Regions from separate parts of the Kaistia defluvii genome, predicted to be linked through region 1. Evidence: riboswitches for the same ligand, from Rfam matches in the RefSeq annotation. Region 1 holds a riboswitch; each other region holds the start of a gene.

What was found. Region 1 has a riboswitch for cobalamin ahead of ABIE08_RS03785 (CbtB domain-containing protein). Riboswitches for the same ligand answer to the same signal wherever they lie in the genome.
Region 2: another riboswitch for cobalamin. It lies ahead of metE (5-methyltetrahydropteroyltriglutamate--homocysteine S-methyltransferase); the one in region 1 lies ahead of ABIE08_RS03785 (CbtB domain-containing protein).
Region 3: another riboswitch for cobalamin. It lies ahead of ABIE08_RS21215 (ribonucleoside-diphosphate reductase subunit alpha); the one in region 1 lies ahead of ABIE08_RS03785 (CbtB domain-containing protein).

What each region holds. Positions count from the first base shown of each region.
Region 1 is NZ_JBEPSM010000001.1:794,744-801,455, forward strand. It holds tRNA gene ABIE08_RS03760 (tRNA-Asn) at 79-154, shown strand; gene ABIE08_RS03765 (Bug family tripartite tricarboxylate transporter substrate binding protein) at 584-1,561, shown strand; gene ABIE08_RS03770 (tripartite tricarboxylate transporter TctB family protein) at 1,669-2,145, shown strand; gene ABIE08_RS03775 (tripartite tricarboxylate transporter permease) at 2,149-3,648, shown strand; gene ABIE08_RS03780 (hypothetical protein) at 3,873-4,130, shown strand; cobalamin riboswitch at 4,161-4,378, shown strand; gene ABIE08_RS03785 (CbtB domain-containing protein) at 4,409-4,615, shown strand; gene ABIE08_RS03790 (CbtA family protein) at 4,632-5,378, shown strand; gene cobU (bifunctional adenosylcobinamide kinase/adenosylcobinamide-phosphate guanylyltransferase) at 5,383-5,931, shown strand; gene cobW (cobalamin biosynthesis protein CobW) at 5,928-6,712, shown strand, end outside.
Region 2 is NZ_JBEPSM010000001.1:1,394,322-1,401,033, forward strand. It holds gene ABIE08_RS06550 (EamA family transporter) at 1-687, shown strand, start outside; gene ABIE08_RS06555 (DUF488 domain-containing protein) at 745-1,110, shown strand; gene ABIE08_RS06560 (heavy metal translocating P-type ATPase) at 1,240-3,078, shown strand; gene metE (5-methyltetrahydropteroyltriglutamate--homocysteine S-methyltransferase) at 3,173-5,527, opposite strand; cobalamin riboswitch at 5,632-5,848, opposite strand; gene ABIE08_RS06570 (ArsC family reductase) at 5,911-6,261, opposite strand; gene ABIE08_RS06575 (efflux transporter outer membrane subunit) at 6,524-6,712, shown strand, end outside.
Region 3 is NZ_JBEPSM010000004.1:222,323-229,034, reverse strand. It holds gene ABIE08_RS21230 (ABC transporter substrate-binding protein) at 1-2,024, opposite strand, end outside; gene ABIE08_RS21225 (alpha-glucosidase/alpha-galactosidase) at 2,188-3,663, opposite strand; gene ABIE08_RS21220 (AraC family transcriptional regulator) at 3,906-4,778, shown strand; cobalamin riboswitch at 4,902-5,112, shown strand; gene ABIE08_RS21215 (ribonucleoside-diphosphate reductase subunit alpha) at 5,226-6,712, shown strand, end outside.

The DNA of each region.
Region 1 (6,712 bases):
TAGGTGGATTGCCATCTAACCCCTTGATTGTTTCCAAGCCTCGGCGCCGAGGCTTCGGGCAGACGCCGCAAACGCTGTTCCGCGATAGCTCAGTTGGTAGAGCAGGTGACTGTTAATCACCGGGTCGTTGGTTCGAGTCCAACTCGCGGAGCCAGTTTTGATCAAGGGGTCGGATGGGTTGCCATCCGGCCCCTTGATTGTTTCCGGGCAGGCTTGGCCTCGCCCCTATTCCGTCCCGAATCCCACGTCCCACCGAAGTTTCAACCGGCCCGCCGCGATCGCGGGCCATCGCCTACGCGGTCGATGGCATGCCTCCTCCATCGCCCGCATATTGCACCACAGCATAGATTTTGCAGTGCAAAGTTTAGTCGAGATCTGTCGATTGCTTGCGCAGCATATCGCTACGTAAACTTTGGATGGTCCCCGTCAATCCGTTCTGCATTACGATGTTTGCGTTGACAGATTATGGCTCGGCCTAAATAGTTCTGGAACTAATCCCAAGCAGGGATCGGATTTGCCAGCGACTCGAGCGGGGAGGCTCGGGCGCGATGGTACAATATTGTCAGCATTCTGGGAGGATCTCATGCTGCGACGTACGCTTCTTTGCACCGCACTGGCCTTTGCGTCGGTCGCTGTCACGGCGCCGGCCATGGCGCAGTCTTCCTATCCCGACCGGCCCATTCAGATGCTCGTGCCCTGGGGCGCCGGCGGCGGCACCGATGCCGTGGCGCGCATCATCGGCACGCTCCTGCAGCAGGAACTCGGCGTTCCCGTCAACGTCGTCAACCGCACCGGCGGCTCGGGCGTGGTCGGTCACAGCGCCATCGCCACGGCGAAGCCCGATGGCTACACGATCGGCGTCGTGACGATTGAAATCGACATGATGCATTGGCAGGGCCTGACCCCGCTGACCTACAAGGACTTCGACTTCCTGGCCATGGTCAATGCTGATCCGGGCGGCGTGATGGTGTCGGTGGATTCGCCCTTCAAGACGCTTCCCGAGCTGCTGACCGCCATCAAGGAAAAGCCGGCCGGAACCTTCAAGGCGTCCGGCACCGGGCAGGGCGGCATCTGGCATCTCGGCCTCGCCGGCTGGATGCTGTCGCACGGCCTGAATCCGGACCAGGTCACCTGGGTGCCGAGCCAGGGCGCCGCGCCGGGCATCACTGACATGGTGGCCGGCGGCGTCGACCTCGTGCCGACTTCGCTCGCCGAAGGCCGTTCGATGATCGACGCCAAGCGCGTGCTGGCGCTGGGTTCGATGTCGCCCGAGCGGCAGGAACTGTTCCCCGACGCCCCGACGCTGAAGGAATCGGTCGATTCCGACTGGACGCTGGCCGTCTGGCGCACGATCGCGGCGCCGAAGGGCCTGCCGGAGGATGTGAAGGCGAAGCTCGAGGCCGCTCTCGAGAAGGCCTACAACAGCCCCGAATACAAGAAGTTCATGACCGAGCGCGGCTTCGGCATGCGCTGGGCCAATGGCGCTGAAGCAACCCGCATCGTTGCCGAGGATGACGTCACGCTCGGCAAGATCATGAAGGAGGCCGGTCTCGCCAAATAGGCGGCCGGTCGGCTCTTCGATCCCCTGCTGGCGGCGCGGCCCGGACCCTCGGTCCCGGTCGCGCCGGCTCCCCGGCCTCGCCCGGAAAAGCTTTGCACGGAACGGCCATGATCAAGCTCAGTGAACTGCATCTTGGGGTTCTGTCCGCCCTTGGCGGCCTCGCCCTTCTTCTTGCCTCGGCCCATTTCGCCGCCCTTCCGGGTCAGGCCTATGGCGCCGGCACCATGCCGCGATTGATCGGTTGGTGCGCCATCCTGCTCGGTTGCTTCATGGTGGCGACCAGCCTCAAGCACCTGCCGGCAATGCTGAAGCCGCATCTCGCCGACTGGGTGCGCACGCCGCGGCTGGCGCTCTCGGCGGTCGCCTGCCTCGCCGTCATCGTCTTCTACATCCTGTTCGCCGAGACGCTTGGCTTCATCCCCACCACCTTCATCAGCCTTCTGGGCCTGATGCTGGTGCTGCGGACGGGTTGGCTGACGGCGCTGCTGGCCAGCGCTGCGACGACCCTGGTCGTCTATTACGGCTTTTCCCGCCTTCTCATGGTGCCGCTGCCGCGCACCGAATTTCTCTCCTTTCTCGGGTGACGCATGCTGATTCTGGAACAGGCTGCGGCCCTCGTCTTCGAACCCTATGTGCTCGGCGTCATCCTGGCATCCGCCGTATTCGGCATGCTGGTTGGCGCCATTCCCGGTCTGACAGCGACCATGGCGACGGCGCTGCTGGTGCCGATGACCTTCTTCATGGATCCGGTGCCGGCCATCGCGGCGATCGTGACGGCGACCGCCATGGCAATCTTCGCCGGCGACATTCCGGCGGCCTTGCTGCGCATGCCGGGCACGCCCGCCAACGCCGCCTATGTCGATGACGCCTACAAGATGACGCAGACCGGGCGCGGCGATGAAGCGCTCGGCGCCGCGCTCGTCTTCTCGGCGATCGGTGGCCTGTTCGGCGCGATCGTGCTGATGACGGTCTCGCCGACCCTCGCCGAAATCGCCCTAAAATTCTCCTCCGAGGAGTATTTCTGGCTGGTTCTGCTCGGTCTCTCCTGCGCCGTCTTCGTCAATCCGGGCTCGCCGACCCGCGGCCTGATCTCGCTGCTGATCGGCCTGTTCGTGGCGACGATCGGCATGGAAAACCCCTCGGGCGAGCCGCGCTTCTCCTTCGGCAATCTCGAACTGATGGCCGGCATCCAGTTCATCCCGGCCATGATCGGGCTGTTCGCCGTGTCGGAGGTTCTGCGCACCGTGACGGCGACGTCGCCGCGCAGGAAGATTCCGCGCGCCGACGGCCAGGGGATCTTCCGCACCCAGTGGAAGAACCTGAAGCAATATCCGGTGCAGACCGTGCGCGGCAGCATCACCGGCACCGCGCTCGGCATTCTTCCCGGCGCCGGCGCCGATATCGCCGCCTGGATTTCCTACGCCATCTCCAAGCGCTTCTCGAAACAGAAGGAGAAGTTCGGCACGGGCCATGTCGAGGGTCTGGTCGAGGCCGGCGCCTCGAACAATTCGGCCGTCAGCGGCGCCTGGATCCCGGCGCTCGTCTTCGGCATTCCCGGCGATTCGATCACCGCCATCGTCATCGGCGTGCTCTACATCAAGGGCATCAATCCGGGGCCGACGATCTTCATCAACGATCCGCAGACGGTCTATGCGATCTTCATCGTGTTCATCCTGGCGAATCTGATCATGCTGCCGCTGGGCTGGCTGGCGATCCGCGGCGCGCGCCCGATCCTCTCCATTCCGCCCTCGACGCTGATGCCGATGATCCTGATCTTCTGCATCGTCGGCTCCTTCGCGATCGCCAATTCCGTGGCCGGCATCGTCATGATGCTCATCTTCGGCATCATCGGCTTCTTCATGGAGGAGAACGACATCCCGATCGCGCCGGCGATCCTCGGCATGGTGCTGGGGCCGATGCTCGAGCAGAACTTCATCACCTCGATGATCAAGGCCGATGGCGACGTCTTCCGCTTCTTCGAGCGGCCGATCGCTGGTGGGCTGGGCGCGCTCACTATCCTGATCTGGCTCTTCCCGCTGGCGATGCTGCTGCTTCGGCGTCGCAAGGCAATGCGCCCGGCGACCTAGCCGGACGCGAGATCCCGCGCGAATCAACCTCCAGCCCGGCGCGGACAAATCCGCGCCGGGCTTTCCATTGCGGGCAGAGGGCGTCAGGAACCGTTGCCGGCCGGAACCGTTGCAATGAGGTCGGCTCTTTCCACATAAGAGAGAGCGCCGGGCCAGCGGGCTCGGCGTTTCATTGTGCGCCAGAACCGTCCTTCCCGATCCGAGCCACGGAGAAAACCAGCCGCATGCCATCCATCCGCTTCGGCAAGAAGGCCCTCCCGCTTCCCAAGAGCCGGACGGCCCGCGTCGCGATCGGAAGCGGCTTCCTTCTTGGGGGCACGCTCGGCTTCCTGCCGATCCTCGGCTTCTGGATGGTGCCGGTCGGACTGGTGGTGCTGTCGCATGACTCGGCGCGGGTGCGCCGCATCCGTCGGAGATCCGAAGTGGCGCTGCTGCGCCGCTGGGCGAGATTTCGCAGCAAGGGCGCGCCTGCCGCCAAATGAGGCGTGGCTTGCGCCAGACCGGCAATCCCTCTAGCGTGACTCTGCGACGGTTCCCCCGACAGGCCTCAGGCCTTGGGGGATGAAATGGGAATTCGGTGCGGAAGGACCCCTTGCGGGATTCCAAGTCCGAAGCTGCCCCCGCAACTGTAAGCGGCGAGCGACCTCGCGATGGCCACTGGGAAACCGGGAAGGCGTCGAGGAAGCAGCGACCCGTGAGCCAGGAGACCAGCCAGCGCCTCATACCAGCCAGCCGTCGGTGGGACGGTGAAGGAGACGCTATGACCAATTTCTCGAAGACCGCGACGAGGTCGACCTCGATTGCCGCAGATGGCGCCAAGAGCGACGCCGCATCGCGCATCGTGCCGGCGCTGTTCGCCATCGCCTTCGGCCTGTTCCTGTTCGTCGGCACCGGCTTCGCCGCGCCGAGCCTGATCCACAACGCGACGCATGACACCCGGCATTCCCTCGGTCTGCCCTGCCACTGACGCCTGAGGATCCATCATGTTCAAGACGATCATCCTGAGCGCCTTCGGCGCCGGGCTTGCCGTGGGCATTGCGCTTTCCGTGGTGCAGGCTGTCACCACCGAGCCGCTCATCCTGCACGCCGAGACCTTCGAAAGCGCCGAGCCGGCCCCGGCTGCTGCCGCCGCGCCGCATGAGCACTCGACGACCGAGGCCCACGCCCATGAGGCCGCCGCGCCCGCCGCTGCCGCGCCGGCGCATGAGCATGACGAAGACGCCTGGTCGCCGGCCGACGGCTTCGAGCGCTCCGCCTATACGCTGATCGCCAACCTGCTGATGGGGGTGGGGGTATCGGCCGTGCTGCTCGGCCTGATGTCGATCCGCGGCGGCAGGATCGACGCTAGCACCGGCGTACTCTGGGGCGTTGCCGGCTTCTTCGCCGCTTCGCTGCTGCCCTCGCTCGGCCTGTCGCCGGAGCTTCCCGGCACGGCCGCGGCCGAGATCACCTCGCGCCAGGTCTGGTGGCTTTCGACCGCCGCCGCCTCGGCGATCGGCCTCGCGCTGATCGTCTTCGGGCGTTCGTGGCTCCTGAAGGTCGCCGGCCTCGTCCTCGGCGTGTTGCCGCATGTCATCGGCGCCCCGGTTCCGCCGACGCTGGAAGCCTCCTATCCGGCCGGCCTCGGCGGCGAGTTCGTCGCCGCCTCCCTGGTGGTCAGCGCGCTGCTCTGGGCGCTTTCCGGCCTCTGCTCCGGCTGGCTCTATCAACGCCTGTCGCGGTCGGCCTGAGGCCGTGCCATCCCCCGCGCCGCGCACGGCGCTGATCCTCGGCGGCGCCCGCTCCGGCAAGAGCCGCTTCGCCGAGGATATCGTGGCTCGGACGGGGCTGCCCGCCACCTATCTGGCCACGGCCGAGATCCGCGATGCCGAAATGCAGGCACGGATTTCGGCGCATCGTGACCGGCGCGGGCTGGACTGGACAACGGTCGAGGAGCCGCTCGACCTGACCGGCCGCCTCGCGACTTTGGCCGATCCCGGCCGCGTCATCCTCGTCGATTGCCTGACGCTCTGGCTTTCCAACCTGATGGAGGCCGAGCGCGACGTCGCCGCCGAGGGCGACGCGCTGGCCCGTATGCTCGCCAAGGCGAGGGGGCCGGTCGTGCTCGTCTCCAACGAGGTCGGCTCCGGCATCGTGCCGATGAACGCGCTGGCGCGCCGCTTCGCCGACGAGCAGGGCCGCCTCAACCAGAAGATCGCCGCCGCCGTGCAGACCGTTTTTCTCGTGGCCGCCGGCCTGCCGCTGCGCCTGAAACCCAATCCGAACCCGGAGTTCGTCCTTTGACCGCCCGCATCCCCGCCACCATCGTCACCGGATTCCTGGGTGCCGGAAAGACCACGCTGATCCGCAACCTCATCGCCGGCGCCGAAGGACGCCGCATCGCGCTGATAGTCAACGAATTCGGCGACATGGGTTTTGACGGCTCGCTTCTCTCCGATTGCGGCGTCGACGACTGCAAGCCGGATACGGTGATCGAACTCACCAATGGCTGCATCTGCTGCACCGTCGCTGACGATTTCCTGCCGACCATCGAGCAGCTTCTGGCGCGCGAACCGGCCCCCGATCACATCGTGATCGAGACCTCCGGCCTGGCGCTGCCGCAGCCTCTGGTGCGCGCCTTCACCTGGCCGACCGTGCGCCACTGCGTCACCATCGACGGCGTCATCACCGTGGTGGATGCCGAAGCGGTCGCTGCCGGCCGCTTCGCCCATGACGAGAAAGCCGTCGCCGCCCAGCGCGCCGAGGACCCTTCGCTCGACCACGAGGATCCGATCGAGGAATTGTTCGAGGACCAGCTTTCCTGCGCCGATCTGATCGTCTTCTCGAAGACGGATCTGGTTGACGCGAAGCAGCTGGAGCAGGTGGCCGAGATCGTCGCCCGCGACGCCCGCAAGGAAGCGCGCGTCGTCCATGCGACGGCCTCCGGCCTGCCGGCCTCGGTGCTGCTCGGCGTTGGCGCGGCGGCGGAGAACGACGCCTTCGAGCGCAAGAGTCATCACGACCTCGAAGGCGAGGAGCACGACCACGACGACTTCGACACCTTCATCGTCGATGTCGCCGAAAT
Region 2 (6,712 bases), 600 kb from region 1:
CTGGTGCTGGGGGCGCTCAATTTCTCGATCTTCTGGGCGATGCTGTTCGTCTCGGCCTATCGCCTGCCGGGCGGCGTCGCGGCGACGGTCGGCGCGATCCAGCCGCTGGTGGTGATCCTGCTGGCGCGGGCGCTGCTCGGCACGGCGGTGCGCGTCGCGGCCATTCTGGCGGCGATCGTGGGCATTGGCGGCGTCGCGCTGCTGATCCTGACGCCGCAGGCGAGCCTCGATCCAGTGGGTGTCGCGGCGGGCCTCGCCGGGGCGCTCTCCATGGCCTGCGGCAGCGTGCTGACGCGGCTCTGGCAACCGCCGGTATCGCCCCTCACCTTCACCGCGTGGCAACTGACCGCCGGCGGCATCCTGTTGCTGCCGCTAGCCTATTGGCTGGAGCCAGCGCTCCCCCCGCTCACAGGCGCCAACATTGTCGGCTTCGTCTATCTCGGCCTCATCGGCGCGGCGCTGACCTATACGCTGTGGTTCCGCGGCATTGAGAGGCTCGGCCCCGCCACGGTATCGCCGCTCGGCTTCCTGAGCCCGCTGACGGCCGTGATCCTCGGCTGGTGGTGGCTCGACCAGACGCTGAGCCCCGCCCAGTGGCTCGGCATGGTCGCCGTGCTCGGCAGCATCTGGTTTGGCCAGCGGGCGCAGCAGACGCCGCCCAAGACGCTCGCCCCGGCCAAGGGTTAAAATCGAGCGCGAGGCTCGGGTCTGGACGAGAAACCGGCTTCGTCGGATGATCGCCGCATGATTCAGCTGAAGCGCATCTACGAGCCCGTCAGTCCGGAAGATGGCTTCCGGGTGCTCGTCGACCGGCTCTGGCCGCGCGGCGTCTCCAAGGCGCGCGCCGCGGTCGATTTCTGGGCGCGCGATGTCGCGCCCTCGACCGAACTGCGCCAGTGGTTTCATCACGAGGCGGCCAATTGGGACGAATTCGTCCTCCGCTACCGCCAGGAACTGGCCGCCAATCCCGAGGCTGTGTCCGCGCTGCGGGAAAAATGCGCCGGCCAAGTCACTACGCTGCTCTACGGGGCCAAGGATGAGGCGCACAATCAGGCGGTCGTGCTGAAGGAAGTGCTGCAATCCGGAAATTCGGCACCTGGCGTAGCCTAGTTCCACCGTCCCCCATCGACAGCCATGACAAAATGCGCTGGTGTCGCACGCGGCGCGGCATTATCGGAACCGCGCCCTTCGTCTTCGCCATCGCCGCCCACGCACACCGTCTGGGGGATCTCGCTACCCATGCCGCAAAAGCGCAGGCCGATCTGGTCCAGCAATGTCGCGCTCCTGGCGGCCGCGCTTGGCGGACTCGCGGCCGGACTGATGCTCTATTTCGTCGGCGGCCGGGGATCGGCATCGTTTGTCTGGGGCTTCGCCACCCTCCCCGTCCTTCTCAGCCTGCTGGTCCAGATCGTCACCTCGCTCCGACGCGGGGATGCGGGGCTGGACATCATCGCGGCGCTTTCGATGTCGGCGGCTCTGATCTTCCGCGAGCCGCTCGCCGCCAATGTCGTGGCGCTGATGTATGCGGGTGGGCAGTTTCTCGAGAACTACGCCGAGCGACGCGCGCGATTGGAGATGACGGCCCTGCTTGGCCGGGTCGCGCGAACCGCGATGCTGCACACGGCAGACGGATTGCGCGAGGTCGACATCGACTCGATCAAGCCGGGCGACCGGCTTCTGATCCGCAAGGGCGAGGTCCTGCCCGTCGATGGCCGCATCGCCTCCGCAAGTGCCCAGATCGACACGTCGGCCCTGACGGGCGAATCCATGCCGGTCAGGCTATCGGCCGATGACGAAGCGCTGAGCGGCATGATGGGGATCGGCTCTTCCTTCGATCTGATCGCGACCCGACCGGCGGCGGAAAGCGCTTATGCGGGCATCGTCCGCCTCGTCGAGGCGGCGCAGCAATCCAAGGCGCCGGCCGTGCGCATGGCCGATCGCTATGCGCTCTGGTTCCTCGCCCTGACGCTGCTTCTGGCGGGTGGCGCATGGATCTGGAGCGGCGATCCGATCCGGGCGCTCGCCGTGCTGGTGGTGGCGACACCCTGCCCGCTGATCCTCGCCGTTCCGGTAGCGATCATCGCCGGCATATCGCGCGCCGCCAAGCTGGGCGTGCTGGTCAAGGGCGGGGATGCTCTGGAAGCGCTGGGCCGCGCCCGCGTCGCCGTGCTCGACAAGACGGGAACGCTGACCCATGGCCACGCGGAACTGACCGACACCTGGGTCGCGCCGACCTTCGACGCCAATGAGGTACTGCGGCTGGCGGCCTCGCTCGACCAGGCGTCAACCCATGTCATGGCGCAGGCGCTGATCCAGGCGGCGCACGCCCGCTCGCTTCAGCTTTCGACGCCGACCGAGGTCGACGAGATGGCCGGCGCGGGGCTTTCCGGCGTCGTGGACGGCCGCCGGGTCGCGGTCGGTGGCAGCGCCTTCGCCAAGTCTCACATCACCCTCCCGCCTAACCGGGTGACGCCGCGCTTTCCGAGCAGCACCGCGACGATCGACGTCGTCGTCGACGGCACGCTGGCGGGCATTCTCGTGCTTTCTGACCCGCTCCGCACCGATGCCGCATCGGTCATCGATCGACTACGCAAGGCCGGCATCGACCGCATCGTGCTCGCCACCGGCGACCGCGCCGCGGTCGCCCGACCGATCGTGGACCAGATGCGTCTCGACGAACTGCGCTCCGATCTGTCACCGCAGGCGAAGGTCGATGTCGTGCTGGCCGCCCGCGCGGCCGGCCCCGTCATGATGGTGGGCGATGGCGTCAACGATGCGCCGGCTCTTGCCGTCGCCGATGTCGGCGTCGCCATGGGCGCACGCGGCGCGGCGGCTTCGTCGGAATCCGCCGATGTCGTGCTGCTGGTCGATCGGCTCGACCGCCTGGCCGACGCGATCGGCATATCGCATCGCTCGGCAAAAATTGCCCTGCAGAGCGTGGTCGTTGGCCTCGGGCTGTCGATCCTCGCCATGATCGCCGCCGCGCTCGGCTACCTGCCGCCGCTGCAGGGCGCGCTGCTGCAGGAGGCGATCGACGTCGCCGTGATCCTGAATGCCTTGCGCGCGCTGCGAGGATAACCGCGCAAAGCTCTGACCGGATTCGCTTTTGTCGGCGCCAGGGCCTCGCCATGCCGGAGATCTCTCCCCGGCATGTCTGATTGGAAAGGAGACGCTATTCGGCGGCTTCAGCGAAGCGTGCGCGCAGCTGCCGGGCGGCGGCGACCATGTTGATCAACGCCGGACGGACCTCCTCCCACTTGCGGGTCTTCAGCCCGCAATCCGGATTGACCCAGATCTGCCCGGCCCGGAGCCGTTCGGCCGCCTTGCCGAGCAGGTCGGTCATTTCGGCCACGGCCGGGACGCGCGGCGAATGGATGTCATAGACGCCCGGGCCGATGTCGTTCGGGTAATTGTCGCCGACAAAGGCTTCGAGCAGTTCCATCTTCGAGCGCGAGGTCTCGATCGAGATCACGTCGGCATCCATCGCCGCGATGGCGTCGAGGATGTCGTTGAACTCGGAGTAACACATGTGGGTGTGGATCTGCGTCCGGTCGGCAACGCCCGAGGCGCAGAGCCGGAAGCTCTCCACGGCCCAGTCGAGATAGGAGCTCCACTCGCCACGCCGCAGCGGCAACCCCTCGCGAAGCGCCGCCTCGTCGATCTGGATCATCCGCGCGCCGGCTTTTTCGAGATCCAGCACCTCGTCGCGGATGGCGAGCGCGATCTGCCGGCAGGCGACGCTGCGCGGAACATCATCGCGCACGAACGACCAGTTGAGGATCGTCACCGGCCCCGTGAGCATGCCCTTCATCGGCTTGTCCGTGACCGACTGGGCATAGGCCCACCAGGCGACGGTCATTGGCTTTGGCCGCGAGACGTCGCCGAACAGGATGGGCGGGCGGACATAGCGGGAGCCATAGCTCTGCACCCAGCCCGCTTTGGTGAAGGCGAAGCCGCAAAGCTGCTCGCCGAAATACTGCACCATGTCGTTGCGCTCGAATTCGCCATGCACCAGCACGTCGAGCCCGATCTCTTCCTGCCAGCGGATCGCGGCTTCCGTCTCCTGCCGCAGGAACGCCTCATAGGCAGCCTCGTCCAGCGCGCCCTTGGCATGCGCCGCACGCGCCTTGCGCACCTCTGACGTCTGCGGGAACGAACCGATCGTCGTCGTCGGGAAGGAAGGCAGGTCCAGCACCGCCTGCTGCAGCTTGCGCCGCTCGGCAAACGGGCTGGTACGGCGGGCGTGCTCGGCCGTGACGGCGGCGGAACGCGCAGCCACCGCCGCATCATGCACGCGGGGCGACGACGCGCGCGTGCTGGCTGCCAGCACCGAGGCGGCGATCTCCGGCGTCACGCTCTGCCGGCCTCCGGCAAGCGCGCGTCCGAGCGTCGCCAACTCGTCCATCTTCTGGACCGAGAAGGCCAGCCAGCTCTTCAGTTCGGCGTCGAGTTCCGCTTCGAGCTCCAGATCGATCGGCACATGCAGCAGCGAGCAGGAAGACGCGATCTGGATATGGTCCAAGCCGCGGCGCGCGACTACCGGCTCTAGCCGGTCGAGCAGGGTGGCAAGATTGGCGCGCCAGATGTTGCGGCCATCGATGACGCCGAGCGACAGCACAAGCCCGCGCGGCGCCTTGGCCAGCACGGCGTCCAGCTGCTCCGGGGCGCGGACGAGATCCAGATGCAGGCCCGCCACCGGCAGTTCCAGTGCCGTATCGAGATTGTCGCCGAGCGCACCGAAATAGGGCGTCAGCATCAGTTTCAGCTTCGGCAGCGCATAGGCGAACATGCCGTAGGCGACACGAAGCGCCTGCCGCGTCTTGTCGTCGAGGTCGAGCACCAGGCAGGGCTCGTCGATCTGCACCCAGTCGGCGCCGTTTGCCGCCAACCGGCGCAGCATCTCGACATAGACCGGCAGCAGGCCGGGCAGCAGCGACAGCGGATCGAGCGAGGCGTCCTTGCTCTTGCCGAGCTTGAGATAGCTCACCGGTCCGAGCAGCACCGGACGGGTCTCATAGCCGAGCGCCTTCGCCTCCAGATATTCGTCGAGCGGCTTGATCGAGGCGAGGCTGAAGCGCTGACCGGCCGTGAATTCCGGCACCATGTAGTGATAGTTGGTGTCGAACCATTTCGTCATTTCCAGCGCCGGCACGCCCTGGGCGGCGCCGTGGTGAGAATGGCCGCAATCCGCATGTCCGGCATCGCCCTGGCTGCCGCGCGCCATGGCGAAATAGATGTCGAGCGGCACGGGACCGCCGGGCCAGCCATAGATTTCCGGGATCGCGCCGACCATGACGCTGGTATCGAGCACATGGTCGTAGAGCGAGAAATCGTTCGAAGGGATGACGGTGACGCCATGGGCGTGCTGGCGCGCCCAGTTGGCGGCACGCAGTGCAGCGGCGCTGGCGAGCAGGTCGTCGGCGTTCGACAGGCCGGACCAGTAACTTTCCAGCGCGGTCTTGAGCTCGCGGCGCAGACCGATCCGCGGCGTGCCGAGCGTGGCAACGGGAAGAGAAGAGAAAGACATCGGCTTACCCCAATTGTTTGGGGGCAAAGGCCGAGCGGACGCATGCGTGAGGTCCCGGCGTCGGAACGGCGGGCGCAAGCGCACCACCGGGACACCCCGCCCAGGGACGTTATGATGTCGCGGCAGGTCTCCTGGCTCGCGGGTCGCCGCCCCGGTCCGGCCTTCCCGAAGCGATCGCTTCAGTGACACGAATTGGACCCGGGCTCGCCGCTCACAGTTGCGGGGGCAGCTCCGGTATTGCCTCGGACGAGACGCACCGGATTCCCTCTTAGCCCTGGCGCCGCGCAAACGGCCCAGGGAACCACGACGAACCACTCCTAGGGACAGCGCTGTGGTCCGTCAAGTCGGATATAAAGATATCCTTATATCCGCATAGACTTCGGCTATTGGAAGGCCGCCTCATAGGCTTCCGGCTTGAAGCCGATCAGCAGTCGACCGTCGCCGAGATCGGCGATCGGGCGCTTGATCATCGAGGGCTGCGCCTGCATCAGGCCGATCGCCTTGTCCGCGTCGAGATCCTGCTTGTCCGCGTCGGCGAGCTTGCGGAAGGTGGTACCGGCCCGGTTCAGCACGGTTTCCCAGCCGAGCTCGCCGACCCAGCGGTCGAGATGCGCCCGGTCGATTCCGGTCGCCTTGTAGTCGTGGAACGCGTAGGAAACGCCTTTCGCATCAAGCCACTGCCGGGCTTTCTTCATCGTGTCGCAGTTCTTGATGCCGTAGATGGTAACCGTCACGCCGTCTCTCCTGTCGATCTCAGCGGCGGCGGAACAGGCCGCCGATTCCCTCCGCGGATCATAACGGGCTGCGCGCGGCGCGGGCACATCCGCGTGCCAGAAAGCCCCGTCACCCAGGGCATGCGGCCATGCGCCCTGTCCGGTGCGATTGACCTGCAGATGGCACGCCGAATATAGCTTCGGTTGCATTATCATTAACGTGGATTCACCCTTGACTGTTCAAAGGCTTCCGGCCGCCGGCCTGACCGCCGCTCCGCGCTCGATGCCCGATGGACAGGGCCGGGGGCTCCGCCGTCGCACGTCCCTGCCCCGATTGGCGCTGTTGCTCGCGCTGACGACGGCGCTGGGTGGCTGTGTCGTCGTCGGACCGGACTACCAGAAGCCCAACCTTTCGCTGCCGACGAAATGGGGCAGCGGCACCGCCTCCAAGCCGTCCAAGCCGCCGGAACTC
Region 3 (6,712 bases), on a different contig from region 1:
TTGCCCTGCTTGTCGGTCGGGACGAACACGCGCTCGCGGATGATGCTGTCCTCGGCCCAGTTGAACAGGTTGATCGGCACGCCCTTCGGGATGTTGGCGAAGCGCTTGTTGATGATCAGCGCACCCGGATACTGCGTCAGGCCGATGCCGTAGACATTCTCCGTGTAGAGCTTCTGGAACTGCTTCATCAGCGCCAGCTTCTCGTTCGCGTCCGGCGTCGTGATGAACTTGTTCACGACGTCGACGATCTCCTTCTCGAAGGGCAGCAGGTCGAGCTGGCCGTCCTTGCCGGCACGGTGGAACCAGCTGGTCTTCGGCCCGAGCGGCGCCAGGTTGACGGTCTTCTGCACGACCGAGGTCAGGTCTTCCTGGTTGCGGAAGATCATCCAGTCGAACTGGCCGCCCTGCTGCAGCGCGTCGCGCTGCTTGCCCTCGACCTGGTTGAGCAGGACGCGGATGCCGAGCGGCTCCATCATCGCCACGACGCCGTCGGCGAGACTCTTGTCGGTCTGGTAGTCGGCATTGACGAGGAGGGTGACCTCGACGTTCTTGCCGCCCGCCGTTCCGGCCGGGAAGTTGACGATGCCGTCGCCATCGGTGTCCTTCAGGCCCGCCAGCGCCAGTTCAGCCTTGGCGCCTTCGAGATCGAAGGGATAGTAGGCGGTCGAATCCTTGTCGTAGTAGGTCGTGCCGGAATAGATGCCGCCGGGATAAATGGTCGTGAACGGACCCTTGACCAGCGACTCGCCGAGGCGCTTGCGGTCGACCGCCGAGGTGATCGCCTTGCGGAAATGCTCGTTGCGGTTCAGCTCGCGCACGGCCTGGGCGCGCTCGTCCGGCTCGCCCCAGCCATTGGCCGAGAGGTTCGTATAGAGCGAATAGCCGATGATGCGTGGGCCGAATTCCAGGCGGGCCGGCGCGTCGGCGCTTGCCGAGCGCTTGAGCGCCTCGACGAAGCTTTCCGGCTGCTCGAGATTGGCGAAATCGCCCGATCCGGCCACGGCCTGGACGTCGCGATCGGCCCAGGTCGAGAGCTTGTAGTGCAGCTCGTTCAGGTAGGGCAGCTGGTTGCCCGCCTCGTCGACCTTCCAGTAATAGGGATTGCGCCGCATGACGATGATGTCGTCGGGGCGATACTCGACAGGAGCCCACGCACCCATCACTGGAATGTTCATGTATTCCGGCGGGAAGGCGTTCTTGTACTGCTCGTAGGTGTTCTTCGAGTATTTGGGATGCTGCGGCTTCAGGATATGCGCCGGGCCGGGGCAGAAGGTGCCATAGGCCATCTGGTAGAGATACTGCTTCGGGAAGGCTTCCTTGAAGGTCCAGATCAGCGTGTAGTCGCCATCGGCCTTCAGCGTCGTGCCTTCGCCGAACGAGCCGGGCGCGGCGCCGTTCAGCGGCGTGACGTTCGGATCGTTGACGTTGTCGTCCCAGTAGAACATCGCGTCGGCGGTGGTGAACGGCTGTCCGTCCGACCACTTCGCGCCTTCGATGAGGTGCATGGTCAGGGTGTGGCCGTCTTCCGACCATTCCCAGCTCTTGGCGAGGTTCGGCAGCGGCTGCAGCTCATCCGCCTTGATCTGGAACAGCGGACCCGAGCGGGTCAGGCATTCGGAGAGGCCGATATCGATGCCGCCCCAGCCCTGCGACTGGCCGCCAATGTAGTTCCAGCCTTCCGGGCGGCCGCCGATGACATGGCGCATCGTGTCGCCATAGACGCCGAGGCCATCGACCATGTTGCCGGTCTTGTAGACCATCGGCTCCTTGGGGAGGCGGTCCTTGACGGCGGGCAGCTTGCCGGTCGAGACGAAGTTCTTCGTGACCCAATCGGGCTCGTGATATTCGGGCAGCGCCTTGAATTCGAGCATGTCGGCCGCGCCGACATAGTCGATCTTGCCCTGGGCGTCGAATTTCGGCGGATCGGGCGGCGTGATCGGCGGCTTCACCTGGGCCTGCGCGGCCAGGACCGAAACGCCCAGAAGCAGGCCGGCTCCACCAAGAGCCAATGCGTATCTGTTCATAGTTCCTCCCCTTTGAACGGCACCGGCGCGACGCGCCGGCACCCGTTTCTTCTGCCTTCCATGGCGGCCTCCCGCGAAGCGCCGTCCCAAGGGCGCGACATGGGTTGCCGATCCGGCGCGATGGCTCCTCCCGCCGCGCCGGATCCAGCTTTCGGCCCGGCGGCTACTCTGCCGCCTCGGCCTTTTCCTTGGCCCGCTCGGCGCGGACTGTCTCGATGCCCCGGACCTCGCGCCGCGCCGCGCCCTGCCAGTCGCGCGTGGCGACGGTCTTGTTGGCCAGGCGCGCCTTGGCGTCGTCGATGGCGTGGGCGTATTGCGGCAGCCAGCGCGCCTGGGCGACCAGCATCTCGTCGACCATCTGCCAGACCTCGTCCGGCGAGCAGATCGCACCGACCAGCGGGTCATGCAGCACGGCGAGCTTCAAGAGCTCGACATCGCCGGTGACGGCGGCGTGGACGGCCATGCGCTGGACATTGATCGACGACAGGCAGGTGGCGGCGCAGGCTTCCGGCAGCTTGATGCCGGCCGTCATGTTGAGGCCGAAACGGTCGACGAAGCCCGTCGATTCGATGATCGCATCCTCGGGCAGGTTGGTGATGATGCCGCGGTTCTTGACGTTGAAGTGGCCGCGATAGACGCGCCCGGTCTCCAGCGCCTCGAGGATGTGGCTGGCGTGCTCGTTCGAGCGCTTCTTCGGGTCGAGCGGCTTGCCGGCGTCCTCCAGGAACTTCGGGAAGTCGGTCTCGAACCAGTTGCGGGTCTCGGTCGAGTGGCGGAGATAGCCGCCGGTCTCGCCATGGATCCAGTTCGACATGTCGATCCAGCGATGGATCTCGTCCGGCCGCTTGCGGTACCAGGGCAGGTATTCCGACAGATGGCCGTTGCTCTCGGTCGAATAGAAGCCGAAGCGCTTCAGGACGTCGATGCGGACCTTCTCCTGCTGCGAGAAGACGGGATGCGCCTCGAAGGCGGCGACCAGCTCGTCTTTGCCGATCTTGCGGCCGCGGAAGCGGATGTCGACATACCAGGTCTGGTGGTTGATGCCGGAGCAGATGAATTCCAGCTCGCTCTCGTCGGTCGCGCCCAGCACTTCGGCGATCTGTTCGCCGCCATGCTGCACGCCGTGGCAGAGGCCGATCGTGTCGACCTTGCCGTATTCGATCGCCGCCCAGGTGTTCATCGCCATCGGGTTGGCATAGTTCAGGAAGCGCGCGCCCGGCTCGGCGACCTCGCGGATATCCTTGCAGAAGTCGAGGATAACCGGGATGTTGCGCTGGCCGTACAGAATGCCGCCGGCGCAGATCGTGTCGCCGACGCACTGGTCGACGCCATATTGGAGCGGGATGCGGATATCGTCGGCATAGGCCTCGAGCCCGCCGACGCGCACGCAGCTGATGACGTAGCGCGCGCCGGTCAGCGCCTCGCGCCGGTTGGCGGTCGCCGTGATCTTGGTCGGCAGCTTGTTCTCCGCGACCATGCGGTCGAGGATCTGCCGGACCATGGTCAGATTGTGCTCGCTGATGTCGGTCAGCGCGAATTCGACCTCGCGCAGTTCCGGCACGCAGAGGATGTCGGAGACCAGCTTCTTGGTGAAGCCGACGCTGCCGGCGCCGATGATGGCGATCTTGAAACTGGACATGGCGTTTCTGGGGTTCCTCGGAGGCGGCCGGCGCGCCCTGGGCGCGGTTCCTGGCAAGAGAGCTCGAATGGGGCGGTCAGAAAGGTACGGAATTGCCTCGATTTCGGCGGGGTTTCGGCAGCCTCGGGTGGTATTGGCTCATGCTGCTGCTCTTTTTTATCGCCCGGCCGCTTGGCTCGAGGCTAGTATGCGCAAGGTTCATGCGTGAACCAGAGAGAATTTGTGCTTTCGTGGGTGATTTTATGCTCGGAGAATTGGCCCAGCGTGCCCCGGTCATGAAGACCGTATCGCTGCCCCGCGGCCGCCACCGGCTGCACACCATGCCGACCAGCACCGGCTACGAAATCCGCACCGATTCGAGCTATAGCTGGGATGGTCGCAAGCGGGGCCAGACGCCGTTCACCGTGCTCCAGCACACCGTCGCCGGCTCCGGCAAGCTGCGCTACGACCGGCGTCATTACCGGATCGGACCGGGCGAGACGATGCTGGTCGTCGTGCCGCACAATCACTGCTATTCGGTCGAGCCGGGAACCCCCTGGGAGTTCTTCTGGATCTCGATGAACGGGCAGGAGGCGCTGCGCATCCACCGCCAGATCCTGGAGGCGACGGGGCCGGTCTTGCGGCTGCGGCCCGACACGATCGACCATCTCGCCGATTGCAGCCTGCGGCTGATCGATGGGGGCGGCGAAACGCCCGGCGCCGCCTCGGCCGTCGCCTATGAGGCGGCGACCGCGCTCTATGACGACGTGTTCGGCTCGCATGGCGCGTCGCTGGCCGACAATGGCGTGATCCAGCGGGTGGTCGAGCACATCCTCGCCAATCTCGACAAGCCGCTCTCCGTGCCGGAACTGGCGGAATTCTCCGGCTTCAGCCGGGCGCATTTCTCGCGCATGTTCGCGGCGAGCGAGGGCATGCCGCCGGCCGAATTCGTGCTGCAGGAGCGGATGCGACGCGCCGCCCGTCTGCTCGCCGGCCAGCAGGTGCTGTCGGTCAAGGAAGTGGCGGTGCTGTCGGGCTTCGACGATTCGAACTATTTCGCCAAGGTGTTCCGCCGCTTCTTCGGCACCAGTCCGACCGAGTTCCGCACCACCGGCATGTATGCGAGCGCCAGCTAAAGCGGCAGTTGGGAGGAATTTCCACAGCCGGGAATTGGCGGGTCGGCTTCGGAATGCGGCCGGGCCGCCGATTCGCAATCCTGTCAACAATAACTAGATATTGACGATGGAGGCGCATGGGCGTCTACATCTGCGTGTCGAGGTTCTCCTGAGTCGCAAGACCCAGGGCTAAGAGGGAATGCCGGAACGCCCGAAAGGGTGGAGCCGGAGCTGCCCCCGCAACTGTGAACGGCGAGTGTCTGCCCGGAGAGACCACTGGGACCGCGAGGTCCCGGGAAGGTGGGCAGAGCGACGACCCGTGAGCCAGGAAACCTGCCCCGACAGACTGAAAGAATCCTCGGGCGGGGTGTCCCGGTGGAGCGCTGGTTTCGTGCGGCCTTTTTGGGGGCCGTTCGTCCTGTTCGCTTCGCTCGGCCTTTGCTCCCAACCAATTTTGGGCTGAAGCCGATGACACAGACGATTGATCAAGACCGTAGCGCGCCGGTCGCCTCCTATCCTTCGCTTTCGCCGGCCCCCGTACCGTCCAAGCCTTCCGCCGCCGCCACGCCGGCCTTTCACGTCATCCGCCGCAACGGCTCGCTGTCGGATTTCGATGCGTCCAAGATCGCCGTCGCGCTGACCAAGGCGTTTCTCGCCGTCGAGGGCAACAGCGCCGCCGCCTCGCGCCGCGTGCATGAGATCGTCGACGACCTGACCGGCCAGATCGTCAGCGCGCTGACGCGCCGCGTCGGCTCCGATCGCGCGCTCCATATCGAGGACGTGCAGGACCAGGTCGAGCTGGCGCTGATGCGCGGCGAGCACCACAAGGTCGCCCGCGCCTATGTTCTGTATCGCGAGGAGCGCGCCCGCGCCCGCCGCACCGCCGAGGCGGTCGCCCCGGTCGGCGCGCCGCTGCTGCAGGTGCGCGGCGCCGATGGCGTGCTGCGTCCGCTGGATGAGCGCCGCCTGCAACTCGTCGTCGACGAGGCCTGCGCCGGGCTTGCCGATGTCGATGCCGGCGCGATCCTCTCGGAAACCCGCCGCAATCTTTATGACGGCATTTCGCTGGCCGAATTGGCGCTGGCCCCGGTGATGGCCGCCCGCACGCTGGTCGAGAGCGAGCCCAACTACGCCTTTGTCAGCGCCCGCCTGCTGCTCGATATGCTGCGCGCCGAGGCGGTTTCCTTCGTGCAGGGCATTCCGGTCCAGCCGACGCAGAGCGAGATGGCCGGCCGCTATGCCGACTATTTCCCGGCCTTCATCCGGGTCGGCATCGAGCATGAACTGGTCGATGGCGAGCTTGGCCGCTACGATCTGGTCCGCCTCGCCGCTGCGCTAAAACCCGAGCGGGACCTGAACTTCCAGTTCCTTGGCCTGCAGACCCTCTACGACCGCTATTTCCTGCAGACCGGCGGCACCCGCATCGAGCTGCCGCAGGCCTTCTTCATGCGCGTCGCCATGGGGCTGGCGATCCGCGAGATCGACCGCGAGGCGCGGGCAATCGAGTTCTACAATCTGCTGTCGTCCTTCGACTTCATGGCCTCGACGCCGACCCTGTTCAATTCGGGCACGCTGCGGCCGCAGCTTTCGTCCTGCTTCCTCACCACCGTGCCGGACGATCTCGAGGGCATCTTCAAGTCGGTGAAGGACAATGCGCTGCTGGCGAAGTATTCCGGCGGGCTGGGCAATGACTGGTCGCGCGTGCGCGGCCTCGGAGCACACATCAAGGGCACCAATGGCGAGAGCCAGGGCGTGGTGCCGTTCCTGAAGGTGGCGAACGACACGGCGATCGCCGTCAACCAGGGCGGCAAGCGCAAGGGCGCCGTCTGCGCCTATCTCGAGACCTGGCATGTCGACATCGAGGAATTCCTCGATCTCCGCAAGAACACCGGCGACGACCGCCGCCGCACGCATGACATGAACACCGCCAACTGGGTGCCGGACCTGTTCATGCA